2 regions of the Sedimentibacter sp. MB35-C1 genome follow, and region 1 is predicted to be linked to the other one. Evidence: a T-box and tRNA genes for the amino acid it is inferred to sense, from the RefSeq annotation. Region 1 holds a T-box; the other holds one or more tRNA genes.
The links. The T-box of region 1 lies ahead of RBQ61_RS05390 (valine--tRNA ligase). A T-box ahead of a tRNA ligase gene usually reads a tRNA of that ligase, here a tRNA-Val.
Positions count from the first base shown of each region.

Region 2: it encodes a tRNA-Val, which carries the amino acid that the T-box ahead of RBQ61_RS05390 (valine--tRNA ligase) is inferred to sense. The anticodon was not compared.

Region 1 is NZ_CP133188.1:1,167,348-1,182,920, reverse strand. Features, by position in the region: gene RBQ61_RS05405 (NCS2 family permease) at 1-1,347, shown strand, start outside; gene RBQ61_RS05400 (hypothetical protein) at 1,698-1,850, shown strand; gene RBQ61_RS05395 (alpha-hydroxy-acid oxidizing protein) at 2,041-3,057, opposite strand; gene RBQ61_RS05390 (valine--tRNA ligase) at 3,122-5,773, opposite strand; T-box leader at 5,845-6,052, opposite strand; gene nrdG (anaerobic ribonucleoside-triphosphate reductase activating protein) at 6,111-6,629, opposite strand; gene RBQ61_RS05380 (anaerobic ribonucleoside triphosphate reductase) at 6,629-8,830, opposite strand; gene RBQ61_RS05375 (ABC transporter permease) at 8,960-9,694, opposite strand; gene RBQ61_RS05370 (ATP-binding cassette domain-containing protein) at 9,694-10,221, opposite strand; gene RBQ61_RS05365 (ABC transporter ATP-binding protein) at 10,259-11,041, opposite strand; gene RBQ61_RS05360 (iron ABC transporter permease) at 11,042-12,046, opposite strand; gene RBQ61_RS05355 (ABC transporter substrate-binding protein) at 12,125-13,150, opposite strand; gene cobJ (precorrin-3B C(17)-methyltransferase) at 13,167-13,886, opposite strand; gene cobI (precorrin-2 C(20)-methyltransferase) at 13,883-14,608, opposite strand; gene RBQ61_RS05340 (precorrin-8X methylmutase) at 14,605-15,246, opposite strand; gene RBQ61_RS05335 (cobalt-precorrin 5A hydrolase) at 15,283-15,573, opposite strand, start outside.
Region 2 is NZ_CP133188.1:526,602-542,174, forward strand. Features, by position in the region: gene galU (UTP--glucose-1-phosphate uridylyltransferase GalU) at 1-248, opposite strand, end outside; gene RBQ61_RS02495 (rod shape-determining protein) at 346-1,377, opposite strand; gene RBQ61_RS02500 (ribose-phosphate pyrophosphokinase) at 1,611-2,765, opposite strand; gene RBQ61_RS02505 (ATP-binding protein) at 2,929-4,152, opposite strand; tRNA gene RBQ61_RS02510 (tRNA-Lys) at 4,368-4,443, opposite strand; gene RBQ61_RS02515 (pyridoxal phosphate-dependent aminotransferase) at 4,623-5,861, shown strand; gene RBQ61_RS02520 (MATE family efflux transporter) at 5,969-7,357, opposite strand; gene RBQ61_RS02525 (TrkA C-terminal domain-containing protein) at 7,502-8,137, opposite strand; gene RBQ61_RS02530 (glycine betaine ABC transporter substrate-binding protein) at 8,280-9,203, opposite strand; gene RBQ61_RS02535 (ABC transporter permease) at 9,223-9,957, opposite strand; gene RBQ61_RS02540 (ABC transporter ATP-binding protein) at 9,950-11,050, opposite strand; gene RBQ61_RS02545 (ABC transporter permease) at 11,073-11,696, opposite strand; gene RBQ61_RS02550 (argininosuccinate synthase) at 11,928-13,178, opposite strand; T-box leader at 13,297-13,506, opposite strand; tRNA gene RBQ61_RS02555 (tRNA-Val) at 13,684-13,759, opposite strand; gene RBQ61_RS02560 (spore coat associated protein CotJA) at 14,087-14,296, shown strand; gene RBQ61_RS02565 (spore coat protein CotJB) at 14,293-14,568, shown strand; gene RBQ61_RS02570 (manganese catalase family protein) at 14,600-15,022, shown strand; gene RBQ61_RS02575 (recombinase family protein) at 15,082-15,573, opposite strand, start outside.

The sequences.
Region 1 (15,573 bases):
ATTTTATCGGCAACAGGAATGCCGTCGCAGGCGGTATTTTTAGCTACAATCATAGCTGCTGCAATTGGTACTCTAGTAATGGGTCTGTTTGCAAATGTTCCTTATGCACAAGCCCCCGGTATGGGACTTAACGCATTTTTTACATACACTGTTGTATTTGCTCTGGGTTTCACATGGGAACAGGCATTGGCACTTGTGTTTGTGTGCGGTTTGTTGAATATATTTATTACAATTACAAAAATCAGAAAAAGCATAATAAAAGCTATTCCTGAAAATTTGCAAAATGCTATCAGCGGCGGAATCGGCATATTTATAGCATACATAGGAATTAAGGGAGCAAATATTGTAGAGTTTACTTCCGAAGGTGCAAACATCATTTCAATAAACAATCAGGCGTTTGCTGCAAACGGAACGTATAATAATATTTTTTCTGTTGTTACAAATGGTGGAATTGTTCCGTCTTTAGTTGATTTCACAAATCCTGCAACACAACTGGCACTCATAGGTCTTGTACTGCTGGTTGTCCTCCTTGTTCTTAAAATAAAGGGAGCAGTCCTTATAAGTATTATAGCTACAACCTTAATTGGAATACCTTTTAAGGTTGTCGATCTATCACAAATAACTCTAACTTCAGGAGGTCTGGCATCCTCTTTTGCGGAACTTAAGGTAACATTCGGAGCAGCATTCGGTCCTAATGGAATTCAGTCACTTTTCGCAGACCCCTCACGAGTACCTCTTGTTTTAATGACAATATTTGCATTTAGTTTGTCAGATACATTTGATACAATAGGCACATTCATAGGAACAGGTAGAAGAAGCGGAATTTTCAGTGAAGAAGATCAACATGCCTTGGAAACAAGCACAGGTTTTAAGTCTAAAATGGATAAGGCTTTATTCGCTGATGCAATAGCAACATCTATAGGTGCAGTATTTGGAACTTCAAACACAACAACATACGTTGAAAGTGCCGCAGGTATAGGCGCCGGAGGTCGAACAGGACTAACCAGTGTTGTAACAGCTTTGTTATTTATAGCCTGTATATTAATAGCACCGATTGCTGGAATAGTACCATCTGCAGCCACATCTCCTGTACTTATAATCGTAGGCGTAATGATGATGTCATCATTTACAAAAATTGATTGGGAGAATCTGGACGAAGCAATACCTGCATTCTTTGCATCCGTATTTATGGGATTCGGCTACAGCATTTCCTACGGAATCGCCGCAGGCTTCATTTTCTACTGTATAGTAAAGATATGCAAAGGTCAATTCAAAGACATACATCCTATTTTGTTTATTTCAACGCTGCTGTTCCTATTAAACTTTGTAGTGCTTGCAATTATTTAGCACCCCATCATTATAAGAAACATTCTTAAGCGATAGAACGCAAGTAAATATTTATAAAAAAATCGACATAGATCTAAACTGTGTCGATTTTTTGCATTTACACCTCATGCAATATATAAAAACCATACTTGTACTTGTTTTGAAACACAAAATAATTTACTTGCAATTTACATTTCAAAGTTCAACAATTTTTTTATCCTGCAACCCTGCATTTGTTGAATAAAATTATGCAAAAGTTGCATATGAAATTGTTTTCCTAAAATTTTTTTATATTTTTCTGCATTTTATTGTTTACAAATTGCATTTTAGATGGTATAATAAATTATCAAATAAAAAATGGAGGTATTATTATGAGCGTAGCAGTGAAAGATATTAGAGATGTTGTTGCAAAAATGACTTTTAGAAAATGCGGAACTATAACTTGCATATACAATGTAGACAGCAAGTGCATACAGAATGAATGTGAATTGCACGAAAGAGGATTAAGAAAAGAAGAAGACTAATGAAATAAGGTGTTATTATGAGCGAAAAAAATTATACTCAATAAAAAGCGGAAGCATCCAGTTGATTCTTCCGCTTTTTATTTATATAAAATTCTTAGATTATACTTCTAAACACTTGTTAAGTAGATGATGAGAACATCTTTCACCAATAGACATACCCCATAGACATAAAAATTATTTTTCAACGGCTTTACAATATTATTTTATCTATAGTTATATCTTTTAAATTTTTGCAGCCTGTCATAACCATTATATCTCTCAGCTCAGCACCGATTTTCTCGGTATACAGTTCAACGCCTTCCGATCCTCCTCCGAATGCTGCTATTACATACGGTCTTCCAATCAATACAGCATCTGCTCCTAAAGCAATCGCTTTAAACACGTCTGCTCCGGAGCGTATTCCTCCGTCAACAAATATTTTAAGCTTATTACCGACTGATTTTCTGATTTCAGGAAGCATCGAACATGTTGCCGGAGCATGCTCTAAAACTCTGCCGCCGTGTGATGAAACCACGATACCGTATGCTCCCGTCTCTAATGCTTTCTTCGCTCCTTCTGCAGTCATTACACCTTTTATAATAAACGGAACTTTTGTGGAAGCAGTTATTTCCGAAAGTTCCTCCACACTTTTGGATGATACAGGCTTGCCTGCCAATGCCAGATTAATCAGTCCGGCAGAATCAATATCCATTGCAAATGCCATAGCATCGGTCTTTTCAAGAAGCCTTACTTTTTCCATAACCTTATGGTTCTTCCAAGGTTTCACCGTTGGTACTGCAACACCTCCTGCTTTTTTAATTATTGGAAGGCTGTCAAGAAAAAAACTGTCATTGGGACCATCACCGGTAAATGCAGCGATTCCAGCATTTAATGCACCGAATACCACTGCCTCGTCATACTCTTCTTCAGTAATAGCACCGTTGTAATTCAAGCTCATTCCTCCGATAGGAGCGATAAAAACCGGGTATTTAAATGCTTTTCCAAACATAGAAAGAGAAGTATCCTGCCCTTTATTTTCATAAATTGTATCCATTTTAATTTTAACTGATGACAGAAATTCTACACAAATTTTAAATGCAGCGGCACTTCCCTTCCCGCCGGTTCCCGGGATTTCCCCTTTGCACACAACACCGTTGCATTCCTTACATACTCTGCACTGCGGTGCCATTCTTGCTCTTGCTCTTTCCAATAATTCCTGATATGTCATACCATTCTCCTTTCAAAAACGGCTCTATAATTTAAAATATAGAACCGTCTTCAATATAATTTTCTTATTTGTTTTTCAGCTGTTCAAGTCTTTCAACTACTTTTTCCATCATTGACTGATATTTTGTCTGTTTTTCTTTTTCTTCGTTTACTACATTCTCAGGTGCTTTGCTGATAAATTTATCGTTACTAAGTTTATTATAAACTCTTTTCAACTCACCTTCAAGCTTTGATTTTTCCTTTTCAAGCCTTTCTATTTCTTTCTCATAGTCTATCAGATCCGAAAGTGGTAAGTATATTTCTGTTCCATCTATTACTGAAGACGCAGTATCTTCTTCTATTAATGATTTGTCATCAACTATCTTGATTTCTGTTATATTTGCCAGTGTAGCAAAGTGCTGCGATCCTAACTGTATAAATTCACCTGCACGATCCTTGTTTGGTACGAAAATGGCTCTTGCCTTTCTTGATGGTGCAACATTCATCTCAGCCCTTGTGTTTCTTATACTTCTTACAGCTTCCATAATAAATTCCATGGCTGCTTCCGCTTCTTCAAAGTTTTCTTCCTCTTTATACAGCGGCCATTCTGACTTTACAAGTCTCGTATTTGTGTCCGGAAGGTATGACCATATCTCTTCTGTTATGAAAGGCATAAACGGATGTAGTAGTTTAAGCATATCCTTTAATACTTTTATGAGAACAAATCTCGCAGTATCCTTATCAGAGCCTTCATCTCCGTACAGTCTTGGCTTAACAATCTCAATGTACCAATCACAGTATTCGTTCCAAATAAAGTCATACACTCTTTGAGCAGCAAGGCCAAGTTCAAACTTGTCGAGATTTTCTTTAACCTCTTTAGCAGCTTTGTTCGCTCTGGAAATTATCCACTTATCTTCCATCCTGTAGTTTTTCTCTGCCTCTTCTTTGCTGATTAAGTCCCCTTCAATGTTCATCAGAACAAATCTTGACGCATTCCAAAGTTTATTGGCAAAGTTACGGCTTGATTCAAGTTTGTCATTATTAAATCGCGTATCATTTCCAGGAGAGATTCCAGTCATAAGCATAAACCTGAGAGCATCGGCTCCAAACTGGTCTATAACCTCTAGCGGATCAATTCCATTTCCTAAGGATTTGCTCATTTTTCTTCCTTCAGCATCTCTCACAAGTCCGTGTATAAACACATGCTTAAACGGTGATTCACCTGTGGCTTCTAAAGCTGAAAATACCATACGAACAACCCAGAAAAATATTATGTCATAGCCGGTTACCAAAACATCCGTTGGATAGAAGTATTTCAGATCTTCTGTATTATTTGGCCACCCCAATGTGGAAAATGGCCATAATCCCGACGAGAACCACGTATCAAGAACATCTTCGTCTTGCTTGATGTTGGTACTGCCGCATTTTGAACATTTATCTGGAGCTTCCTTGGAAACCATTACTTCTCCACATTCCTGGCAATAATATGCCGGAATTCTGTGTCCCCACCAAAGCTGCCTAGATATACACCAGTCTCTTATGTTTTCAAGCCAGTGAGTATATATTTTAGTAAAGCGTTCCGGAACAAATTCAACATTCTTTTCCTCGCTCGCTTTGAGGGCTGGTTCCGCAAGCTTTTTCATGCTTACGAACCATTGGTCTGACACTCTTGGCTCTATTATGTTGTGGCACCTGTAGCATGTTCCTACATTGTGATCAGTTTTTTCTATTTTAAGCATAAATCCGCTTTCTTCCAAATCTTTTACAAATGCCTTCCTGCACTCATAACGGTCCATGCCGTTATACTTACCGGCCTCAGCATTCATTGTTCCATCTTCATTCATGCAGTTTATCTGCTCCAAATCATGGCGAAGACCAATTTCAAAGTCGTTAGGATCATGACACGGTGTAATTTTTAAAGCTCCGGTTCCTTTAGCTATATCAGGATATTCATCTGCTATTATAGGAATTTCTCGCCCTACAAGAGGAACTATAACCTTTTTACCTATAAGGTCCTTGTATCTGTCATCGTCCGGATGAGCAGCTATTGCAACATCCCCGAACATTGTCTCAGGTCTTGTTGTTGCTACAACGAAGTATTCGTCCTGGTTATCTGCATATGGATACTTAACATAGTAATAATTACCCGGTGTGTCTTCGTGCTCAACTTCGGCATCTGAAAGTGTTGTATGGCAGTCCGGGCACCAGTTAATTATTCTGTTTCCTTTGTATATGAGACCTTTGTTATACAAATTCACAAAAAATTCCTTTACTGCCTCGTTGCATCCTTCATCCATAGTAAATCTTTCTCTGGACCAGTCACATGAATTTCCAAGTTTTTTAACCTGCTCAACTATTCTTCCGCCATATTCTTCTTTCCATTTCCAAGCTCGTTTCAGGAATTCTTCTCTTCCGATATCTTCTTTAGATTTTCCTTCTTCTTTTCTTATTTTTTCAACTACCTTAACCTCAGTTGCAATGCTTGCATGGTCAGAACCAGGAAGCCACAATGCTTCATAGCCCTCCATCCTTTTCCATCTGGTAAGTACATCCTGAAGAGTCATATCAAGGGCATGCCCCATGTGCAACTGTCCTGTAATATTTGGGGGAGGCATCACAATTGTAAATGGTTTTTTATCATAGTTTACTTCAGCCTTAAAGCAATCCTCTTTTACCCATGTGTCATAAATTTTTTCTTCAAATTCTTTAGGGTTATACTTGCTTGGTATATTATTCATACTATCATTCCTTCCTTTTAAATGTTATAAACAAAAATTATTTAAATAACAAAAAAGCGGGAGTTCTTCGTCATAAGGACGAGAAAACCCGCGGTACCACCTAATTTCCATTACTGGCTCTTAAAATTTATAACGGTCACACCGTTTAATCCTACTGCTGTTTCGGATTAAATGCTCCAAAGCTACCTTCAGCACAAATTGACTTATGAAACCTTTCAACCGGTGGGTTTCAATCTCTGTAAAGTTTATGCGCATACTCCTCTTTTTCATAGCAGTTTATTTAATTACCTACCATAATATTAAAAAATAGTATCTTTGTCAATGTTTTTTTAAAACATTATAGACGCAAACCAAAATTAAAATCATCCTTCCACAAAACAACTTTGTTATTCTTCAGTGACTTTTTAATATCTATTATTCTTTGGTTGGAAGATCCTCTAAATCTGAGATTGTTTTGAAAAAACTCTTCCTCGTATTTCCCATCAACCAGAACATCGCATAACTCTAGCAAACCAAACTGCACCTTATTTGAAATTATTTCTTCATACGTATGCCCGCTGTAAATCCATATATTTTTATCTGTGTTTTGTTTTATCACTTTAGCAAGCACAGCCAGTGATTCTGCCTGCATCATTGGCTCACCGCCTATAAATGTAATATCCGTAAATTCTTCGGTAATTTTTTTGTATACCTTATCTATTTTCATTTTTTTTCCGGATTTTATGTCCCATAAATCTCTGTTGTGACACCCTTCGCAGCAGATGTCGCAGCCACTTAGATACAGAGAAGTTCTGAATCCAATTCCGTCCACTATGGTATTGGGCACTATATCCGCTACATAAAGAAATTTATCCATCAGCTATGGCACACCCTGTCTCTTAATTCTGCTTTCTTGGCGTCATTCCAGCTGTCTACTCCACCCACAAGATATCCGGTTATCCTTTGAATGGTATCAATGTCACTGCTTCCGCACTCTGGACACGATTCTAACTTTTCTGAAGCATCTTCATACCCGCAGCTTTTGCATCTGTTTCGCGTATGGTTTACTGAACCGTATCCCATGTTGTATTTGTCCATAAGCTCTACAGTCTGCAGTACAGCTGAAGGATTATGTACCGCATCGCCGTCAAGCTCCACATAAAATATATGTCCGCCTCTTTCATAATCATGGTACGGTGCTTCTATCTTAGCTTTATGCTCTATTGAGCATTTATACCAAACAGGAACGTGCGAGCTGTTCGTATAATATTCTTTATCCGTTATATGAGGAATGCTTCCAAACTGCTTCCTGTCTTTTTTTATAAATCTTCCGCTAAGCCCTTCGGCAGGAGTTGCCAGCAGGCTATAATTCAAATTGTAGTATTCAGCCTTTTCTTTTATCTTGGTATTCATGAACTTTACTATTTCAAGTCCTAGTTTCTGAGCTTTTTCGTCCTCTCCGTGATGTTTACCCGTTAATGCTATCAGCGCTTCAGCGAGGCCAATAAAACCTATTCCCAATGTTCCGTGCTTCAGCACGCTTTCAACGCTGTCATTGTATTCCAGCTTTTCGCTGTCAAGCCACATTCCGTTCATTAACATTGGAAACTGCTTTTTGACAGCCGTACTCTGGAATACATATCTGTCATGAAGCTGTTCTGCCGCAGTGTCTATACATTTTTGAAGTTTTTTAAAAAATTCTCTTTTTCTGTCCTCAAGCTTTTCTATTTCCATGCACTCCAGCGCAAGTTTTACTATATTTATAGTTGTAAATGATAAATTTCCTCTTCCTATGGATGTTTTTTCACCGTGCCTGTTTTCAAAGACTCTGGTTCTGCATCCCATTGTTGCCACTTCTTTTTCAAATCTTTGAGGATCATCCCCATTCCAATCCTCGTGTTGATTAAAAGTTGCATCTAAATTAAGATAGTTAGGAAAAAATCTTTTAGCAGTAACCATGCACGACATTTTAAATAAATCGTAATTTCTATCCTCAGTCAGATAGTTTACACCACGTTTTTTCTTCCATATCTGTATGGGGAAAATAGGGGTCTCACCATTTCCCACTCCTCTGTATGTAGAAGCAAGAATTTCCCTGATTATGCATCTTCCCTCAGCGCTTGTATCAGTGCCGTAGTTTATAGAGCTGAACACCACCTGATTGCCTCCTCTGGAATGTATGGTATTCATGTTATGAATAAATGCTTCCATGGACTGATGAACTCTTTTTACAGTATTGTTTATTGCCTGCTGCATATATCGATCATTGCTTTTAAGCCCGTTAAGCGGCATTTCCATATAATCGTCAATTTCAATATCATAAAGCCCTTCAAGGTCAATATCCAGGAGTTGCTCAATTTTTTTAATTTCTTCCTTGTACGTCAGCCTTACATATGGAGCAAGATAAAAATCAAATGCAGGAATTGCCTGTCCACCGTGCATTTCATTTTGTATCTGCTCCATTGAAATACATCCAATAATTGATGCTGTTTCTATTCTTTTTGCAGGTCTGCTTGATCCGTGCCCTGCCCTAAAGCCGTTTTTAAGAATGTAATCCAGCGGATGCTGAAGGCATGTAAGTGATTTTGTAGGATAATAATCCTTATCATGTATATGAATATAATTGTTTTCCACATACTGCTTTGACTGCTCTGATAAAAGACAGTCATCCACAAAAGGCTTGGATGATTCACTTGCAAACTTCATCATCATTCCCGCCGGTGTGTCCGCATTCATATTTGCATTCTCCCTGGTAACATCGTTGGGGACTGCATTAACTATGTCCATATATATATCGTACTGCTTTCTGCCACGAGCTATATTCCTTTTGTTTCTGTATATTATATATTCCTTTGCAACATCCTTTCGCATACTTGCCATAAGCTTCTTTTCAACCAAGTCCTGTATATCCTCAACAGATATTGTCTCTTTGGTTTCATCAGTGATTTCCTGTGCTATTTGCTTTGCAAGTGCAATATCCTGTCCCGCAGCGGTATGATTCATAGCCTTTAGTATCGCATCGGATATTTTACTTTTGTCAAACTCTATCAGTCTTCCGTCTCTTTTTATTACATTCATTTCATACCTCCGTTTTATTTATTAGTAAATTATTCAGCTTTGCTCCTGAAAAGCGGCTTCCATAAGTATCTGTATAACTTACTAAAAAAAGTTAAAACAACTACTTAATGATTCCTTATAAAATTTATTTTATTTCATTTCTCTGTAACTCATGTAAATACCGAGTGCATACGATGCCGCTGCGTATAGTATAAGTACAGCAATCGAACCGTGTGAAAATTCTCCATTCAAAGCAATGTTTCTGAGAGATACCGACGTATGTGAAAGAGGCAGTATGCCTATAACAGTTTTAACACCGATAGGTAAATTTTCCAGAGAAAAAAACGTGCCACAAAGGAATGACATAGGCGTCATAATATATGTATTGAACCTGCTCATTTCATAATGGCTTTCTATTGAAAGTGCTGCGGTGTATCCCAGTGCGGAAAATAAAAAACTGTTTAAAAAGCAAATAATTATAAAATAGACACCTGCTTTTATGTTGATACCGAACAGCAAAGCAACAAAAATTATAAGTATTGCTGCATACATTCCTCTGAGGGCTCCTGCCAAAATATGCCCCAGTGCCATCAGTGGCATTCTTACAGGTGATGTAAGATAATATTCAAAGCTTTTTTCATGAAGCTTTGAAACAGTTATCCTTGTGGAAACGGCATTAAAACTTGTATTCATTGTAGTAAGCGCTATTATACCGGGTATAATGAAATGCATATACGTAGCTCCTTCCACAACAACATCTTTTCCAAGGCCCCAACCGAATGCTATAAGATACAGCACCGGACTCATAATTGCAGCAGATGTAATTCTGATTATACGTCTTTTAAAAAATATAAACTCTCTCCATAGCACGGTAGCAACTTCCATTATTGCACCTTCCTATTTGTGAAATTGTAGAACACATCTTCAAGTGTTGTATCTCTTATTGTATAATTCATGCTTTCGATTTCGGATGAATAATTAAGTGCCATCTGCTTATCCTCAAAAAACTTGTATCTTGTTTTGGACTCCTCATCAAAATATTCAACCGTATAAAGTCCCAGCTGTTTTTTTAGAAACCGTGGCGTATTATCTTGAATAATCCTTCCTTTATCAATAAGACATACTCTGCCGCACAAATATTCTGCTTCCTCTATATAATGTGTTGTCAACAGCACCGTCTTGTTCTTGGTTTTCATGTATTTCAGCATGTCCCAAATTTTCCTTCTTCCGTTTATGTCTATACCAACGGTAGGTTCATCTAGTATGACTATTTCAGGGTCATTAATCATAGCTTTTGCTATGGTCAATCTTCTTGCCATGCCTCCAGAAAGATTCATAACCTTTCTTTCCATGAAGTCATCAAGCTCAGCAAATTCCAGTAATTCATCTATTTTATTCTTATAGTTTTTCACCCTGAAAAGTTTTGCGGCAAACAAGTAATCACTTCCCTCATTCTGTTATTTTTTTGGGAATGAAGTAAGGACATTTATGAATTTTATCTTCATAAATATCTGCATCTATTCTAAAAATATTTTTTAACAGTTCTTTAGTTACTACATTAAGAGGGTCGCCCGACTCGCACAGCTCACCATTATTGACTACCAGTAATTTATCAGAATATCTTGCCGCCTGGTTTAAGTCATGCAGAACCATCACAACTGTTATTCCCAATGTTTCGTTTAGCTCCTTAACAAGCTCCAGTACCTCAAGCTGGTAGCATATATCCAGAAATGTCGTAGGCTCATCAAGAAGCAGCATCTTCGGTTTTTGTGCCAGTGACATTGCAATCCAAGCCCTCTGCCTCTCCCCGCCTGACAGGGTGGCTACATATCTATCTTTAATTTCAAAAAGTCCTGTTTTTTCAAGTGCCCATGAAACAATTTCTCTGTCCTCTTTTTCCAGCCTTCGTCCGAATCTAAGATGCGGATAACGCCCGTTTGTAACCAGCTCTTCTACATTTATATCGGAAGGAACCATTTTTATCTGGGGCAGTACGGCAACATTTTTAGCAATATCTTTAGTTTTAATTTTCCCCATATTTACCTTGTTCAGGTATACGCTGCCGCCTGCGGGCTTAAGGAACCCACTTACTGTCTTTATTATTGTTGACTTCCCCGAACCGTTTGGACCGATAAATGTTGCTATTTCTCCATTATTTATATTGAAGCTAACATCTTTTAGCACTAATTTTTCCCCATAGCAGACATTGAGTCTCTCAGCTGTTAATTCCATCTAGTATTCCTTCCTCTTTCTTAATAAATACAGAAAAAACGGTGCTCCCAGTGCAGACATTATAATTCCCACTGGTATTTCAATAGGTGCAAACATAACTCTTGCCAGAGTATCGCAAAGGACAACAACCGATGATCCCGTAAAGATACTGGCAGGCAGCAGGTACTTGTAATCCGATCCTATAAACAACCTTGTAATGTGAGGTACAATAAGTCCCACAAACCCTAAAAGCCCAACAACGCTAACTGCAGCTCCCGCAAGTAAAGATGAAACGATAATAAATAAAAATCTTGTGATTTCCACATTCAGCCCAAGTCCAGTAGCTACTTCGTCTCCAAGCATTAGTATATTAAGCTTGTTGGCAATAAGCAGTAAAAGTAAAATACCTAACAAAGCATATGGAAAAATCATTAAAACATGCTCCCAGTTTGTTGCCGAAAGACCTCCCACCATAAACCCTATAACTCCTGCAACCTTGTCAGGATAAAACGTCATAATAGCATTGTTGCCAGCACCTAAAAGGGATGAAACAGCAACTCCAGCCAATATGAGCCTTGTTGGAACAGCTCCCTCCTTCCATGCCAGGAAATAAATAAACAGCGTGGCAAGAAGAGCACCGGCAAAAGCTCCTGCAGGAGCCAGGAAATAGTAATCCGGAAATAAAATTAGTACTATCAATGTCATTAATCCAGCTCCTGAAGAAACTCCTATTATGTTGGGTGCTGCAAGAGGATTTCTCATAACCCCCTGAAGTATGCATCCTGACAAAGCAAGACATGTACCTGCCAGAGATGCCACAATAGTTCGCGGCAGCCTTACATTCCAAATTATCTGATAATTTACTGTTTCTTCTTCAAACATTACGGCATGCAATATTTCTCTGAATGAAATATTAACAGCGCCATTGCCAATGCTTATAAAAAAGCTTAATACGCAAAGTAAAACAAAAATTATTAAAATAACATGCTTTTTAACATTTCTTTTTTGAGCATCACATTTAGTCATATTTTTTCTCCCGAACTGGCGCCTTAAACTAGTTAGCATACGGAAACTTTATAGAATTTCCATATACAGTTCATATAATTACTTATTTTCATATACATCAGGGTAAAGAATCTTTGCCAATCCTTCATATGCTTCAGGATATTTGTCATTTGGCTTATAAAGATATAAATCTTTCGGAAGAACAATATATCTGTCTTCTTTTACAGCTGTAAGGGATGCCCATGCTGGATTGTCAAGCACATCAGACTTAAGTCTTTCAGTTACTTTTTCAAGGTCACTTCCCATGGTCTGGACAAAAATAAAGTCAGGATCTTCCTGTATTATTTTTTCCATGCTGAATATTTTTGTATCTACAGTACTGTCTTCTGAATCTGATATATTGACCGTATTCAAATCCTTAAGCATCTCGCCTACCATTGTATTTGAATCTCTCACAGTTATACCTTTAGCAGTTGCAAATATAATAACAACCTTGTATCCTCTGTCAGAAGGGGCTTTTTCGATTAGTTCATCCACTTTTTTCTGTATATCGTTAATATGACTTTCATATAAATCTTCTCTTCCCGTAATAGCTGTAAATAGTCTCACTGTTCTGTAATAATCCTCTAAAAAATCAATTTCTAAAGATATAACCTGTATATTATTCTGCTGTAATGAAGGGATCATTTCTCTATGAGCTGTATAGCCGCCTGAAAGAATAACAAGATCCGGCTGCAGCGACAATATTTTTTCAAGACTTGGAGTTCCAACAGTTCCTACAACCTCTGCTGACATAGCATTTTCAACTATTTTGTCAGATGATTCCTCAACTCTTCCTACAACCTTTCCGCCAGCCTGATCCCATATTTCAAGGATGGAATTCTGAAGTACGACTACTCTTTGAGGATTCTTTTTTATTGTTGTTTCCTTTCCCTGTGAATCTATAAACACAACATTTTCTTCATTGATTATAACGCCGTAATTTTCGTTTTCACCTGTGTTGCCCGCTTCAGGAGTTTTATCTTCAGGCTGGTTGACTTCCGGCTCAGCATTTCTGCTGCATCCAGTAAATGCTATAAGCAATACAGCAACAGCTATAAGTACAAATGATTTTAACTTTTTCATTACATCCTCCAATTAATTAATATTTTTTATCATAACCTCTTTTTGTTATAATTTTGTTATCTTTTACGTATGTTGAACTATTCCCGACTATTACAATACTCAGCATATCTACCGATTCATAGTCTATGGTGTCTATAGTACAGATACGTATCTCCTGATTTTCTCTTCCGGCATTTTTAACAATGCCTACGGGAGTCGTACCTGATTTATGATTTTTCATAATTTCAAACGCCTTTTTCAGATAATCAGGTCTTCCCTTGCTTCTCGGGTTATATATGCATATTATGAAGTCACCTTCTGATGCAAGATTAATTCTTTTGTAAATCAAATCCAGAGAAGTAAGCAAATCACTTAAACTGATATGACAAAAATCATGCATAAGTGGTGCTCCCAACACAGCTGCAGCTGCAGTTGATGCTGTAACACCGCTGATAATTTTAACATCTTCGCCGTCGGAATACTCCAACACAAGTCCTGCCATTCCGTACACGCCAGCATCTCCCGAACTAATAAGCGCAACAGTTCTGCCTGTTTTTGAAATCTCAACAGCTTTTTTTACCCTATCAACCTCCTGCTTCATTCCGTTTGAAATTACTTCCTTATCTTTTATAAGTTCCTTTATAAAATCAATGTATGTTTTATAGCCCACTATAACATCTGATTTTTTTATGGCCTCAAGGGCTTCACCGGTCATGCCTTCTCTTTTTCCCGGGCCTATTCCTACTGCATATATCATGACAACTCCCACCTTTTGTTTATTAATATGGTTGTAAAATAAGAAACATCTTCTTTTTTTATCTGCTCAATATTTTTATAAACAACTTCCTCATCTTTTGACGAATTGCTCACAATTATAGCATGCCTGCTCAAATTTTCATCCACAAGCATGGATACGATTTTGTCAAAATTGTTATACACCTTCATGAGCACAATAGAGTTTTCATTTTTAACATACCTTCTAAGTTTTTCCTCATCTATCGTTGCCGGCAAAATTACCAGCGGATCATCCCCTTCAACAAGGGGAAAATTGTTATTGGATGCAATATCTAAAAAAGACGTGATTCCAGGTATGGTCACCACATTAACCTTTTTCTTTAATATTTTTAAAAGATATATATATGTGCTATAAACCATGGGATCTCCTATGGTTACAAAACCGACCCTCATATTGTCGGAAACATCCTTTTCAATCTCGAGAGCAATGCTTTCCCATGTTTTTTGAAGTTCTAAATTATCATAATTCATAGGAAAATGCCTGATCTTTACAACTGTTTTTTCATCCACGTAATCTTTAATGATTTTATATGCTGTGCTAAATCCTTCTTTTTCTTTTGCAGATGGAACATAAAGCACATTTAGAGTCTTAATAACATCAACAGCTCTTTTTGTAACATAATCACTGTCACCGACTCCAACTCCTATGCCGTAAAATATTCCTTGAGTTAATTTATCCATCATTGCTTACACTCCTCAATATTGTACAACAGAGCATTACATATAGACGCAGCCACATTGCTGCCTCCCTTTCTTCCCCTTGCAACTATGTATTCCGTATCTTCAAGCGTCATTATGAGCTCTTTAGCCTCTACAACATTTACAAATCCTACTGGAACTCCTATTATTACCTCAGGCCTGATTTTATTTGCCTTAATAAGTTTGTAAAGTTTTATCAGAGCCGTCGGCGCATTCCCTATTGCAAATATAATAGGCCCACTTATATTACATGCTCTTTCCATGGAAACAGTTGCCCTCGTTTCTCCTCTTTCCTTGGCCTCTGCTGCTACATCTTCCTCAGCCATGAAGCAGCGCACTTCAACCCCGTATTTTCCAGCAGCATTTTTGTTTATTCCGGATCGTGCCATATTAGTGTCCGTAACTATGGTAGCTCCGTTTTTTAAGGCTTCCTTCGCTTTTTTAACAGCATTCTGAGAAAAACACATACTCGTCAGATAGTCGAAATCTGCTGTAGTATGAATAACTCTTTTAACTATGGGTTCAATTTCTTTTTCAAGAACAACATCACCCATTTCACTCTGAATTATTTCAAAACTTCTTTTTTCAATATTATGCGGTTCTACAAATTTAATATTTTCCATTATTTCTCCTGTTCGTAAAGGTTTCTTACATTAAATTTATTCAAAGCTTACTTCATAATCATCAATAGCTGCCGCAACTGTAACAGAATTAACCACAGTCTTATTTATGAACAGCCTTCCCTTCTTGCTTCCCATAATTGCGGACCTTTCGCACACACTGTCTACACCGGCAATATTTTTTACAAAATCAGAGTTGGTAAATTCCCCATGAAGGCTGTTAAGCTCATCCTTAGAATATGTGCAAAAGGGAACTTTAAAAATATCCGCCGCTTTTTTGATTCCGTATTCATCTTTTTTCAAATCTATGGAATTTATGGAGCTCACTGC
Region 2 (15,573 bases), 640 kb from region 1:
TCTTTATTTGTTTTTTCCAAATTGGATTCAAGCTCTACAGCTCTATCGAAGTGTTCTTCTATAGATCCCTTATTTCTTCCGGTGATTATTAACAAATCCTCTATTCCGGAAGCAATTACTTCTTCAACTATGTACTGAATTGTAGGTTTATCTACTATAGGCAGCATTTCCTTCGGTATTGCTTTAGTTGCAGGCAGAAATCTTGTTCCAAGCCCTGCTGCCGGTATAACTGCTTTTTTTATTTTCATATTTAACCTCTATAACATTAACTATTCAAACTCATCGTTTAAAGATAATAAGACTCTGACAACTGAAAATTGCCAGAATCTTAATATTAATTTGCGCTTATGATGCCCCGTAATTGGTTTTTATATTGTCTGTTATTAATGAATCCTTCAATGCGTCCATATGTTCAAGGGACTGTCCCGTGCCTTTTGCGACACATGAAACTGCATCTTCGGCAATTGCTACATCCAAGCCCGTTCTTTTGGCAATCAGTTTATCCAAGCCGTGTATAAGACATCCGCCACCGGTCATAACTATTCCTTTCTCACTTATATCTGCCGCCAGTTCAGGAGGAGTCTTTTCAAGAACTGAATGTACGGCATCAGCAATAGATGTTATAGTTTCTTCCAATGCTTCTAGCATATCAGCCGAAGAAATTGTCAGATTAACAGGAAGTCCTGTGACAAGATTCCTTCCTCTTACCTCCATGAACTTCTCTTCTTCTTCCGGAAAAGCAGTCCCTATATTTATTTTAATATCCTCAGCGCTTCTCAATCCAATCATTACATTGTATTTTTTTCTCACATATCTTACAATAGCATCATCACACTTGTCGCCAGCAATTTTTATCGATCTGCTTACGACAATTCCTCCTAGCGATATAACAGCTATATCTGTTGTACCGCCTCCCATATCTATAATCATGTGTCCTGACGGCTTTGTTATATCAAGACCTGCTCCTATTGCTGCTGCTACAGGTTCTTCTATAAGATATGTCTTTTTAGAGCCTGCATTCATGCTTGCATCAAGCACCGCTCTTTTTTCGACTTCAGTCACTCCGCTGGGAACGCATATTATAACTCTCGGTTTTATAATTGAGCTTCCAACCGCCTTTTTTATAAAGTATTTCAGCATTTTTTCTGTTATGTCAAAATCTGATATAACACCGTCCCTTAGCGGTCTTATGGCAACAATATTGCCCGGAGTACGTCCGAGCATTTTTCTGGCTTCCTCTCCAACCTCAAGTATTTTATTGGTATTTATATCAATTGCAACAACAGAAGGCTCATTTATTACTATTCCTTTGCCCTTAATATACACTAATACACTGGCAGTTCCAAGGTCGATTCCAATATCCATTCTGAAACCCATTTTTATCCTCCTGAAATTTTCTTCTTTAGCTATATTTTGCAAAACAATTTAAAAAATTATGCAAAATATCTCAATAAGTTATAATGATAAAGATTATACCATATAACCACATTAATTTCAATTTATTTTGCTTAAAAGCGGTAATTTTAAGAGAAAATTAAAAAATCATTCAGCCGTGCAGGATAATTCTCAGAATTCCTCTAAATTTCATATCCTGCACGTGAATGACTAATTTATTTTTTAAGCAGTTTTTTAATTTTCTGAACAGGATCCAATAATTCGCTTAATGACCCGTCATAGTTTAGGGTATCAATAATATTGGCTATATATTTTGACATGTCAACTTCCGTATACCATGGTTTATCCAAAAGTTCAGGCTTTCTGTAAATCATGTTTGTAGTAAATATTTTCGTTATTGTTCCATCATTGTATGCCTTGTCAAATTTGGCTAAACCTTCTGTAAATAATCCGAATGAAGCAAACACGTATACATTTTTTGCTTTTCTTTCTTTCAGCTTCTTGGCAACATCAATCATTGAATCTCCAGATGCAATCATATCGTCAACAACAATAACATCCTTGCCTTCTACATTATCCCCTAAGAATTCATGGCTTACGACAGGGTTCTTTCCATTTACTATAACAGAATAATCTCTTCTCTTGTAAAACATTCCCAGATCAAGTTCCATAACGGAAGAATAGTATATGCACCTTGCCATTCCTCCCTCATCAGGTGAAATAATCATCATGTGATTTCTGTCTATTGCCACGTCTGGAACAGATCTTACAAATGCTTTTATCATCTGATAATGAGGATGAAAGTCCTCAAATCCATGCAGAGGAATAGCATTTTGCACTCTCGGATCATGAATATCGAAAGAAATGATATTTTCAACGCCCATGGATGTGAGTTCCTGCAATGCCAACGCACAGTCCAGTGATTCTCTCGTGGCTCTCTTATGCTGTCTTCCCTCATAAAGCATCGGCATTATAACAGTTATTCTTTTTTCTTTACCATTCATGGCTGCTATAATTCTTTTTAAGTCCTGATAGTGATCATCCGGGCTCATTGGAACATCCATACCGTACATTTTGAATGTTGTTCCATAATTAAATACATCAGATATTATAAATACATCATGTCCTCTTACAGTTTCATTAAGAACACCCTTCGCCTCACCTGATCCAAATCTTGGGCACACAGCATCTAACAGGTATGTTCTTACGGGAACAGAGTCCTCTGAATATATAACACCATTTTTATCCTGTCTCCATTCCTTTAGGTAATAGTCTATTTTAGCTGCAATTTCTTCGCAGCCCTTCATAGCTATTATTGACAATTCACCAAACGGCTGAGGTTCATTGTAAGTATAATCATTTATATTCATTTCTTCCTCCTGTTCAAATTAAACGACTTTCTTATTTTCTTTTACATTCTATCAAATATTTTATAATTGTCAAAACAAAGTATAATAAATATTGTTAAGATATTTTAATAAAAATAAAAATCTATAGAAATATACTTACGTATCTCTATAGATTTAATTAATCTCACTTGTAAATTTTAGCTATATTTGCCGACAAGTCTTCGTATGTAAACGGCTTATGTATAATAACTTCGCCTTTACTTATCAATTCCTCATAATCTGATTGCTGCGCGAAACCGGTAATAAAAAAAGCCTTTGTTTTATTTTTAGTTTTTTTCATTTCCTCATACAGCTGTTTTCCCGACATTATAGGCATTGATAAATCTATTACTGAAAAAGCAATTTTGCAGCTGTGTCTTTTGTAATACTCCAATGCTTCCAACGGTTTGCTAAACTTAATAACGTCATATCCCAAATCTTCAAGCAACTCTGTTTCAACATCGAGTACATTTTCATCATCATCAACCAGCATAATCAAATTGCTATCAACGTCAATTTTAGTGGTTTTATTAACTGAATATTTTTTGTTATACACCGGCAGGAAAATTTCAAATCTTGTTCCCCACCCTACTTTGCTTCTTACGTTAATAAAACCAGAATGGGATTTTACAGTCCCAAAAACCACGGATAGTCCCAAACCTGTTCCCTTTGTTTTAGCTTTTGTTGTATAATACGGCTCAAATATTTTCATGAAAACATCCTCGCCTATTCCCGAACCATTGTCTTCAACATAAATTGTTATGTATTGCCCAGGCTTTAAGGTTTCACCATGACTTAGAACCATTTCTGAAAATACAACTGTGTCTAAAGTTCCTACTTCAATTTTGCCAACTGAATCATTCATGGCGTCCCTTGAATTTAATATAAGATTTACAATTAAATTCTCGATTTGAGCTTCATCACCCAACACTGACTTGTTTGCGGCTCCATACTTATAACTAAGTTCTATTTTTTTGTTTAATATGGATTCTACCATCATGTATGTGTTGTCCAATACATTTTTCAAATTAACCGGTTTGTTTGTGCTGCTTTCCTTTTTCGAAAACATAAGAATTTTTTTAGTCAAATTTGCCGTACTTTGTGAAATGTGAATTATTCTTTCTGCATATTCTTTAACTTTTTTTAAGTCATCAGTTCGCTGTATCATAGTCGCATTCCCGATTATGCTCATTAACTGATTATTAAAGTCATGAGCAATTCCACCAGCTAGCTGACCCAATGCTGCCATCTTTTCGCTCTGCCTTCTTGCTATATCATCTATCTCCTGCATATCCTGAAGGCCTTCTACATTCATTTTTTTTGCTAGATCTCCTTGTACAATTAACCTCATCTCTTCGCTACTAATCATTTGTTCCCCTTTACCTTCACTAATTATTTTTAATCAATAAGGTAAATATACAATGTAATTTTGCAAAACTTTGTAGAAAAATGTAAGAAATAAAAAATAATTTTTATTTTTTTGTAGTTTCTCCGAATACAATTTTACAATTATAGTATTTATAAATAAAACTTACAAAAAAAGCAACATTCAACGTCGCGAAGAGCGTCAAATGTTGTTTGTAATGGTGATCCATCGGCGATTCGAACGCCGGACACCTTGATTAAAAGTCAAGTGCTCTGCCTGCTGAGCTAATGGATCATTTTTTTTATGAACTTGTATATAATAACCTCTGTGTCTAAATTTGTCAATGTTTTTTTAGAAAAATCGATAAATTAATAAGTTATTTTATATATTTCATATTATACAACTATGTATTTTATTGATATTGACTTATTTTTTTTAATTTGTTAAAATTAAAGAAAAAACGAGGTGTTATTATGGCATTTAATATGGTTGCTTCCCATGCAGTGTGGCCTATGGAAAATGATGCAATATTCGGGCTTGCTGCAAAGGCAAAGGAAGCTATTGATAAGTACGGCAAAGAAAACGTTATTGATTCTACTCTTGGAGCGCTTGTTGACGATGATGGAAATCTTATTTGTCTTGATACAGTATACAGTGAATTAAAATCACTTCCAAATGCTGCAATAGCAGCATATGCTCAGGTAGCGGGGCAAGCAGACTTTCTGGAAGCTGTTCAAGATGCATGCTTTAAAGAATATCGACCAAAAGCTTATATAAAAGCCGTCGCAACCCCTGGAGGAACAGGAGCAGTAAGGCATTCAATTTGGAATTATACTGAACCGGGAGATTCTATACTTGTTTGCGACTGGTTCTGGTCACCATACGTGACAATTTCGGAAGAATTTGGCAGAACAGTTACAAATTATGAATTCTTTAATGATAAGGGCGTATTTAATATTACTTCATTCAAAGAAAAATTTGAAAACTTAATTGATAAGCAAAAAAGACTTGTCACTGTATTAAATACTCCTGCTAACAATCCTACAGGATACAGTCTGTCTGATGAAGAATGGGATGAAGTTTTAGACATCGCAAAGGAAAAAGCTAAAGACCCGGAAAATAAAATAATATTTATGGTCGATGTTGCTTATATTGACTATGCCGACAAAGATAGAAGAAAGTTTTTTGCCAAATTTTCTAATCTTCCTGAAAATATACTTATACTGATAGCATACAGCATGTCAAAAGGATATACAATGTATGGCATGAGATCTGGGGCAATTATCGGTGTTTCTTCAAATGAAGAAATAGCTAAAGAATTCTATTACACATGCATGCACGCAAACAGAGCGAACTGGTCGAACGGAACAAGGGGCGCAATGTCTGTTATGACTAGTATAGCCAAAGACCCTGCTAAAAGAAAAGCTTATGAAGAAGAAGTAGCTAAATACAGAGCGATGTTAAAAAAACGTGCAAATGCCTTTGTAAAAAGCGCAGAAGAATGCGGCTTAAAAATTTTACCTTACCGAGATGGATTCTTTGTCAGCATACCTTGCAGCAATGCAAAACAGTTGTCTGATGAATTAATAAAAGAGAACTTGTTCGTTGTTGCATTAAAGAAAGGACTAAGATTTGCAGTTTGTGCGGTTTCTGAAGATAAATGCAAAATAGCACCCGCAAAAATAAAGGAAGTAATGGACAGATACAAATAATCAGATCTAATTTAAGCACCGACGGAATGCGCCGGTGCTTTGTTATATATTTTTTTCTTTAATATAAGGTATAAATTAAATTATATCTTCCTGCCGTTTTATTCAAATTAACTACTATAATTTTGCTTACCCAGCAATTCTTCCGACTTTGTTTTCCATTTACCTGACAAATAATATGGCCCTGAAATTAGAAGCCAAAACGCCCATCCAACCGCGTAGCTCAAAAACATGTATTCTTTTCCATATTTATCTGCTATATAGTACGCTGCCGGAATTCTTCCAAGCCAAAGAGATATTATAGCACCCATCATCGGAACAATAGATTCCCCTGCGCCTCTTATTACAGCATTAATTGTAAATACAATTGCCAACAGTGAAATTGCCGGCATAACATTTTTCAAATATATCATCCCAGACTCAATTACCGCAGGATCTGAGTTAAACATTCCCAGCAATGAAGGCCCCAATGGAATAATAACCAGACATGCCAAACAAACCATGACAGACAATCCTACTGCCGTAACAGTACCCTTATGAACTCTGTCCATTCGTCCGGCGCCAATGTTTTGCCCCGTAAATGTTGTAACTGCATTACTAAAGCTCTGAATAGGCATAAATGCAAAGGTATCAATTTTATTAGCAGCATTAAATCCGGCAATAAAGTCAGAACCATATCCGTTTACGAGAGATTGCAGACTCATAATTCCTATTGAAAAAAGTGTCTGTTGTATTCCTGCCGGAAGACCCAGCTTTACTATTTTACCAAATATAGCTTTATCAAATTTAAACTTAAAAACCGGGAAATCTAAAACCGCATATTTTCTTTTCATATATATAATTCCAAAAATCCAAGAAGCCATTTGCGCTGTGATCGTTGCTACTGCAACACCAGCAACTCCCATACCAAATACAATTACAAGAATCAAATCGAGGATAATGTTCATTACGGTTGCTATGGAAAGAAACAAAAGTGACGATTTACTGTCGCCAAATCCCTGCAGTATTCCGGCATTAACATTAAATCCAAACCCTCCTATCATACCGCTGAATATAATCATCATATATGTTTTAGCCATAGGCAGAGCATCGATTGGGGTTTTAATGAGTACTAAAATAGGCTCAGACAAAAAAATCCCTATTATAGAAATAGGTATAGATCCTAAAATCATTGCTGTATAAATAGTCTGGGCAGTTCTCTGAACGTTATCCATATCACCGGCTCCGACATATTGAGAAATAAGAATTGTAGCCCCCAGCCCAAGGCCAATAAACATTGCAGCCATCATAAATATAATCGGAAATCCTGTCCCTACTGCCGCTAATGCCAACTTCCCAACATAATTGCCAACAACAATACTGTCTACCATGTTGTATAATTGTTGAAATATATTTCCTATAAGCATTGGAAATGCAAAAGTAAGTATTATTTTTAGCGGACTGCCGCAGGTCATTGTATTCATAGATGAATTTTTAACTTCTATTTGGTCTTTGTTCAATTAACCACCTCCTTAATGTGTACTGTATATTATAGCATTATTTTATACAAATACAATACTGATTTTTTATAACAAAAAAAGAGAGTTTTTCTCTCTCTAATTGGACATATATTTATCAAGAAAGCAACTAATTTACCCTCTTTGTTATTCGCTTTTTATATTACCATATATAAAGTCCTTTACGCGGTTATAGCTATTTTCATCACCAACAAAATAAAATATATCATTTTCTTTAAATACAGCATACGGACCTGGAGACAAAATAATAACACCATCTCGCTTTATAGCAATAATAGTTGCGTTTGTATTTTGCCAAAAGTTGCTTTCTGATACAGTTTTTCCTAAACGGCTTGAATCCTCAGTGATTCTTATCTCAAAAGGCACAAATGGGTTAATTGATTGAAATCGCTGTGTATTTTCTAATAACAAATCAAATTTGGACTTAATATAATTTATTTCTTTTTTTTGATTGTCTAGACTGCTGTACAATTCAGATATTATAGAATTAACTGTTTGTTTATCACTAAAATGTCTTATAAATTTAGCTGCATTCTCATAGGATTTAATAATAACGCCGCTACCCTTCACTGTATCTACAATTTCTAAATCAGCAAGAACATTTATTGCCCTTCTTGCTGTTTCCGGCGAAACATTGTATCGGTTTGCTATAGAAGACCTTGCATACACTTTTTCGCCTATTTCAAAATTATGTTCAACAATTCTGGAAGCTATATCCAGGGCTATTTTCTGATATACAGAACTCTTAACTTTATTGTCCATATATTTGTCCTTTCTTCGTACCATAGTAATTATTTAATGAATTTTTCTTTAAATATAATATATATGAATTTAGAGAGATTCGCAATAAGATTTAAACCTAAATAAAAAGGCACCCTTATTAGGATGCCCCTTCTCCAAAATATTAATCTATAAGCTCTTCTGATTGAAGCCACTCTCTTGCAACCTCTTCAGGCTCTCTCTCATTTATATCTACTTCATAATTTAGTTTCATCATTGCCTCAGTATCCAATAATACAGCAATCTTTTGAAGAATGTCCTCTATTTCAGGGTTGTTTTCCAGTACTTCACTTCTAACAACAGGCGCCGCATTATAAACAGGGAAAAATGCCTTGTCATCTTCCAAATTAACCAAGTCATATGCAGGTATACGCCCATCCGTCGCAAATCCCATTGCAACATCTACCTGCTCTTCTTTTAAGGTTTTATACATAATTCCAAGATCCATTATTTTTATCTCATCTTCGCCTTGTGAGAATCCATAGTGTTCTTGTACCCCAGGATAACCGTCGGGTCTTATTGAAAATTCATGGTCTATTGCCACCCTTAATTCACCGGGATTTGAGTTGATATATTCAGCTAAATCACTAATAGTTTTTATACCAAGCTCTTCAGAGTCTGCACGTCTCATCATCAAAGTATACGTATTATTTAACGGCGCATACTGAAGCCATATTAATCCATTATTTGCATCTTCATCTCTTACCTTCTCATAAGCTTCTTGAGGATCCGTTATTGGATCATCATGCTGCAGCTGAGACAGCCATGCTGTACCGGTATACTCCCAATACATGCTAAAGTCTCCGTTTTCAAGTGCTAAACGCACCTTATCTGATCCTGCAACACCTGTCTTGTCTTCTACTTGAAAACCTGCATCTTCCAAAGCAATTACAGTTATTTTTCCTAAAAGTAATTGCTCCGTAAATTCTTTTGAGCCTATTTTAATGGTATTATCGTCTTTACCGCCACATGCACTCAGCGACACTGCTATAAGTAATAATACTAATGTCAAAACTAAACTTCTTACACGTTTTGATTTTTTAATCATCAAATCCCTCCTATTTAATTTATATATTTTTTAAATGATCTTCAAATAAACTCATTAAATAATCTGTCAATAATGCAAGCAATGCTGAAAGTACAGCTCCCAATATTACAATTTGCCATCTATTTATGTTATTGCCTGCGATAATTAAGTCTCCCAGTCCTCCGGCTCCAATAAAAGCAGCTAGAGTGGCAGTACCTATATTTATTGTAACAGCAGTACGTATTCCAGCCATAATTACAGGATATGCTATGGGAAGTTCTATTTTTGTTAAAATTTTCGTTGCTGTCATACCCATACCTTTCGCAGCTTCAAGTATAGATTTGTCAACACCTAGTATTCCTGCTAATGTATTGTTCAATATAGGCAGCAATGAGTAAACCCAAAGAGCAAACACTCCTGATTTAAACCCTACGCCTAAAAAACTAACAAACAACGCTAATATTGCCAAACTTGGAACAGTCTGCCCAACATTAACAATGCCTACAACTACATTTGTAAATCGCTTAAATTTAGGTCTCGTAAGAAAAATACCCAACGGTACCGAAGCCACTATTGCAGCACCTGCAGAAGCCATTACCAATCCTATGTGCTGGCTTAATAGTTTAAAAATTTTACTATACGTAACATAATTCGATACAATTTTATCTTGAGGATAATTAACAACATAAAAACTGTACCCTATACCCAAAGCTAATAGTATTAGAGGAAATAAAAATGCTCCTATTTTTATTTTTTTATTATCCGTTCTAGTCATTGTAGCTCACCGCATTCAATATATCATTAATTCCGATCCACCCTTTTAGATGGTCCTTCTCGTCTGTGACATATATATATCTTTGCCCTATGCGAAGCATTTCAGACAGCGCATCATTAAGAGGCATTCTTTCCTCCACTATAACTTCCAGCTCTTTCTTAAAATCACTTACCAAACCGTCTTTTCCTTCAATATCTTTTAATTGTATAAACCCATTCAACTTATCATCTTGTTCAGTTATAGCAATTGTTTTTAAATCTTTTTGTTTCATAGTAGCAATTGCTTCTGCCACAGGAGTATTCATATTAACACTTAAGGTGTTATGCATTACTTCTTCACACCTTATAAGATTTAACCTCTTAATAGATCGGTTTCCTCCTACAAGATTCTCTACAAATTCATCTGCAGGTGAACTCAATATATCATTTGGAGTTCCCTGCTGCACTATTTTCCCCTGTCTAATTACAACAATCTTATCCCCCATTTTTATTGCTTCATCAATATCGTGCGTTACAAATATAATAGTCTTTTTTATTTTATCTTGGACGTGTAAAAATTCATTTTGAAGCTTGCTCCTTGTTATAGGGTCAAGTGCTCCAAATGGCTCGTCCATCAACATTACGGGTGGATCCGCAGCAAGCGCTCTGGCAACTCCTACCCTTTGCCTCTGACCTCCGCTTAAATCGGAAGGCTTTCTGTTTTTATAAATTGCCGGATTTAACTCCATAAGTTCAAGCAATTCATCAACTCGTTTATTAATCCTTTCCTTGTCCCACTTTTTCTCTTTAGGAACAGTTGCTATGTTTTCTGCAATAGTCATATGCGGAAACAATCCTATATTCTGTATTACATATCCTATATTTCTTCTTAATTCAACAGGATTTTGGTTTTTAATATTTTCACCGTTAATATAAATGTTTCCTGTTGTTGGTTCTATTAATCGGTTAATCATTTTCATAGTAGTTGTCTTTCCGCACCCTGAAGGACCTACAAGTATACATATTTCTCCTTTTTTAATATGAAGATTTAAGTTATCAACTGCCGGATATTTTGAATTTGAGTATTTCTTAGTGATATTTTCAAATTTTATCAAATAGCATTACCTCCTATTTCGTCTACTTTACTTCTACTTTCTTTTGTACAATATATAGTACTCTGTCCATTATAATCGCCATTAATGAAATCATTATTGCTCCTATTATAACCATTTTATCATTTGTCCTCTGAATACCTTGGAAGATATAATCGCCAAGTCCTCCTGCACCAACATAAGACGCTATTGCACCCATACCTACTCCCATAACAACCGCTGTCCTTACTCCTGCAATGAGTACCGAAAAAGCTAACGGAAGTTTGATTTTATACATAATTTTAAAATCAGACATTCCCATGCCTTTAGCAGATTCTATTATTGATGGATTGATGCTTTTAATTCCTGTATACACATTCCTTATTATCGGAAGCTGAGTGTACAAAACTAGTCCTATAATAGCAGGGGTTGCTCCAATATGAAAAATCGGTATTAATACAGCAAATAACGCCAGACTTGGAATTGTCATAAGTATTTCAGCAACATTTAAAACAAGCCTAGAAGCTTTTTCGTTATATGTTATTAAAACACCTAATAAAACACCCAAGATAATTGAAATCGCCATAGCGATTAGAACCATCAGCAAGTGCTCCCATGTTAAATCCAGTATAGTATTTAGGCGACTGATAAAAAAATCAATCAAGTTCATAATATAACCCCCTTCTTGTTAATAATAAACATAACCAACTACTTAATTGTATCATACAGGTTGTTGGTTTGGCTAGGGTTTTTTTAAAATCATTACGTATATAAAGTTTATTTCATTGCTATTTTAAAAATAAATATACAAAAAGCATCAATCATTTTAATTGATTGACGCTTTCTCAAAGTGTTTACATTCTACTTAAACATGGTTGTTCTAACACGTTATTAAAGCAGCTTATTCCTTAAAACTATAAGTTACTTCAGTAATATTTTTTTTGCTGTTCATTTCATTTAAAGCCTGAATTTTATATGGCAGACTGTACAAGTGAATAAATCCGGAAGCATCTTTCTGATCAAACAAGTCCCCAGTAGAGAATGACGAAATTGATTCATTATATAAAGCATAGTCAGATTCCATTCCCGCAAACTTAATTGTTCCTTTGTATAATTTTAACTTAACTGTTCCTGTTACTTTTTTCTGAGTAGAATCTATAAATGCATCAAAGGCATCTTTTAATCCTGAAAACCACATAGCATTATATACAAGCTCGGCATATTTTTGACCTATTATTTCTTTAAAGTGCGTAGCTTCCTTCTCCAAAACAAAGCTTTCCAAATATTTATGAGCTTCCAGCAACAAAGTTCCTCCCGGTGTTTCATAAACTCCTCTTGACTTCATTCCAACAAGACGATTTTCAAGCAAATCTATTACTCCTATTCCATTAGTTCCTCCTGCCTTATTCAATGCAGTGAGCATCTCTTCACCGTTTAATTTTTTACCATTTAATTTAACAGGTATACCTTCATTAAATTCTATTTCAACATACTCAGGTGCGTCCGGTGCTTTTTCAACAGTATTAGTCATAACAAGGATTTCATTGAAGTCAGGTTCAACTGCAGGATTTTCAAGCATTCCACCTTCATGGCTGATGTGTAGAATATTCTGATCCCTTGAATATATTTTCTCTTTAGTAATACCATTTAGGTCAATATTCTTAGCTTCTGCATAATCTATAGCTTCTTCCCTTGAAGTTATATCCCATATACGCCAAGGTGCTATAATTTGAATCGACGGGTCTAATGCAGCTATTGCTGTTTCAAGGCGGACCTGATCATTGCCTTTACCTGTACATCCATGCGCTATATATTTAGCTCCTTCCCTATGAGCTGTTTCCACAAGCTTCTTAGCAATCAAAGGTCGTGCATAGGCAGTTCCTAAAAGATATTTACCTTCATATGCAGCATTTGCCTTGATTCCTTTATACACATACTCTTCAACAAATTCATTAACTACATTTTCAATATAGACTTTACTAGCTCCCGAATCAATCGCCTTGCTTTTTACAAGATCCATATCATCTTCCTGTCCTACATTAACACAACAAGCAATGATATCTAAGTCATTGTAATTTTCCTTTAACCAAGGAATAATAATCGATGTATCCAATCCTCCAGAATATGCTAATACTACTTTTTCCTTTTCCATTTTTCTATCCTCCGATTTTATTTATTAGTAATCAATAATTGTTCAATGTATATTTATGCTTTCAGACACTTTATTCAAAATCCATCAGCCCTATTTTGAACATACAAAAAACTGCTTATAAAGAGGCAGTTTTTTAAACCGCGGTACCACTCTTCTTTAAGCAGCTTGCTCGCTCTTTCATAGTAACGGTATTTAACCGTATTCTCATACTGCTACTTCTGAGAATCTTTTCATGGATTCTTTTCCATTAAATATCACTGCCGACCTCACACTCTGCGCCAGCTCGCTGAAGCTAAATTTAATTTACTCTTCCAATCATTAAATTTACATAATAAATTATTTTTATACAATTATAAATTAAGTTTTTATATTTGTCAATATGTTTTTTAAAATTTTTCAGAAATTATTATATTTATACCATTGCCGTTAATTCTAACTAAATTACGAGGATTATTACATGCTCAAAAAATATTAAAAGAGGATGCTTAACAACATCCTCTTATTATGGTGGAAACTATAGGGCTCGAACCTATGACCCCCTGCTTGTAAGGCAGATGCTCTCCCAACTGAGCTAAGCTTCCATATATATTTATTACCTGTGAAAAAGATGTTACCATAACACAAATCATTTGTCAATATGTTTTCTTATCAATTTATGATATTCCTAAACATATAAAAGTTAAGCCAAGTCCATTTAAACATATCAATACTTTTCACCGACTTATTATAATCGGTTATAATTTTATCAACTAAATTAAAAAACATTTCAATAACACATATTCGTAGAATTTCTTATTTTAAATTTTTAATTAAAGTTCTTTGATGAAGAGTCACTATTTGTCAATATATGAATACTATAATTGTATCTATTGCTGAAAATCTAAATAGCAAAATCATTAAGGAAAGGAATGAAAACTTTGCATATAAATTATAATGATAATTTCGTACCAATGGTTCCATATATGCCTGAAAATCCTATGCCAGGTTATGGATACGTACCATATCAAATAGACCCCTTATATTTTAACAATATAAATGAAGCATTCATCCATGGTACATTGTTTCCCGAATTGGTTACTCCTTATATGGAATTCTTTCAAAGAGAGGTGCAATCATGATTAACAACGGTCGTAATATTAATATGTCAAACGAACAGCGTCTTATGCTTTTAGACATTCAAAAACTGGAGTTCGCTATATATGATTTGTCTCTTTATTTAGACACCCATCCAAATGATCCTGTTGCCCTGCATAGACATAAAGCAGTAACCGAGCAGCTTATGCAGATTCTGCCTGTGTATGAATCGAAATTTGGAATCATGTCGATAATGAGCCAGGAAACTGGCAACACATGGAGCTATATGAACAGTCCATGGCCATGGGAAATGTAATTTAAACAATATCGCAGAAAGGAATGATTAAATGTTTATATATGAAAAAAAGTTACAGTACCCTGTAAGAGTTTCAAATAAAGACTTAAAGATGGCACAGGCTGTCCTTAACCAATACGGTGGTCCTGACGGCGAAGCAAGTGCAAGTATGAATTATCTTACTCAACGATTTAATATGCCTCTAAACGAAACTAAAGCATTACTTACTGATATAGGCACGGAAGAGCTGGGGCATATGGAAATGGTTGCAACTTTATTTAAAAAGTTAATAAAAGGTGCCACCAGAGATGAATTAATAGCAGCAGGACTGGGAGGATACTACGCTAATCATGAAACCTGCCCGTTTTTACTTGATTCATCCGGTGTGCCATGGGATGCAAAATATACACAAGCGAAAGGAGAGCCTGTAGCAGATTTATACAATGATATGGCCGCAGATGGTGCGACTTTGTAAAGATAACTTTAATGATTTTAAATAAAGGCTCTTCACCAGAAAAGACACAGTGAAGAACCTTAAAAATTCCAATGTATTTCAATTGGTACTTCTTTTGTTTGTTCATCGCGTTTACCGATTAAAATATAATCTATTAGTTTTTCAACTGTTTCTCTATCTAACTTTTCTATATTCATGTATTGTTCTACAATCTGGAGTCGATTATCTCCAGTATGCATTTTTTCATTGATATCTGATATCTGTTTTATATGTTCAGTTATCAATCCTTCATACTTTTCTTTTTCATCTGTAAAATTTCTTGAAAATTCTACAAACTGCTTTTCTGTTATTATACCTTTTACCTTATCCAAATATAGATTCTGTATACCAGAAGAATATTCTTCTATCTTTTTTTCAAATAACGCAATACTTTTTTCAAGCTTTAATTTTTGATTATTGAAGTTATTATTTAACTCTATTTTCCTTTCGACTTCATCTTTATCAAGATATTCATTTATTAGTTTGTGAAGTTCGTCTAAAACAAGCTTCTCAAGCTTTTTAACAGGTATAAA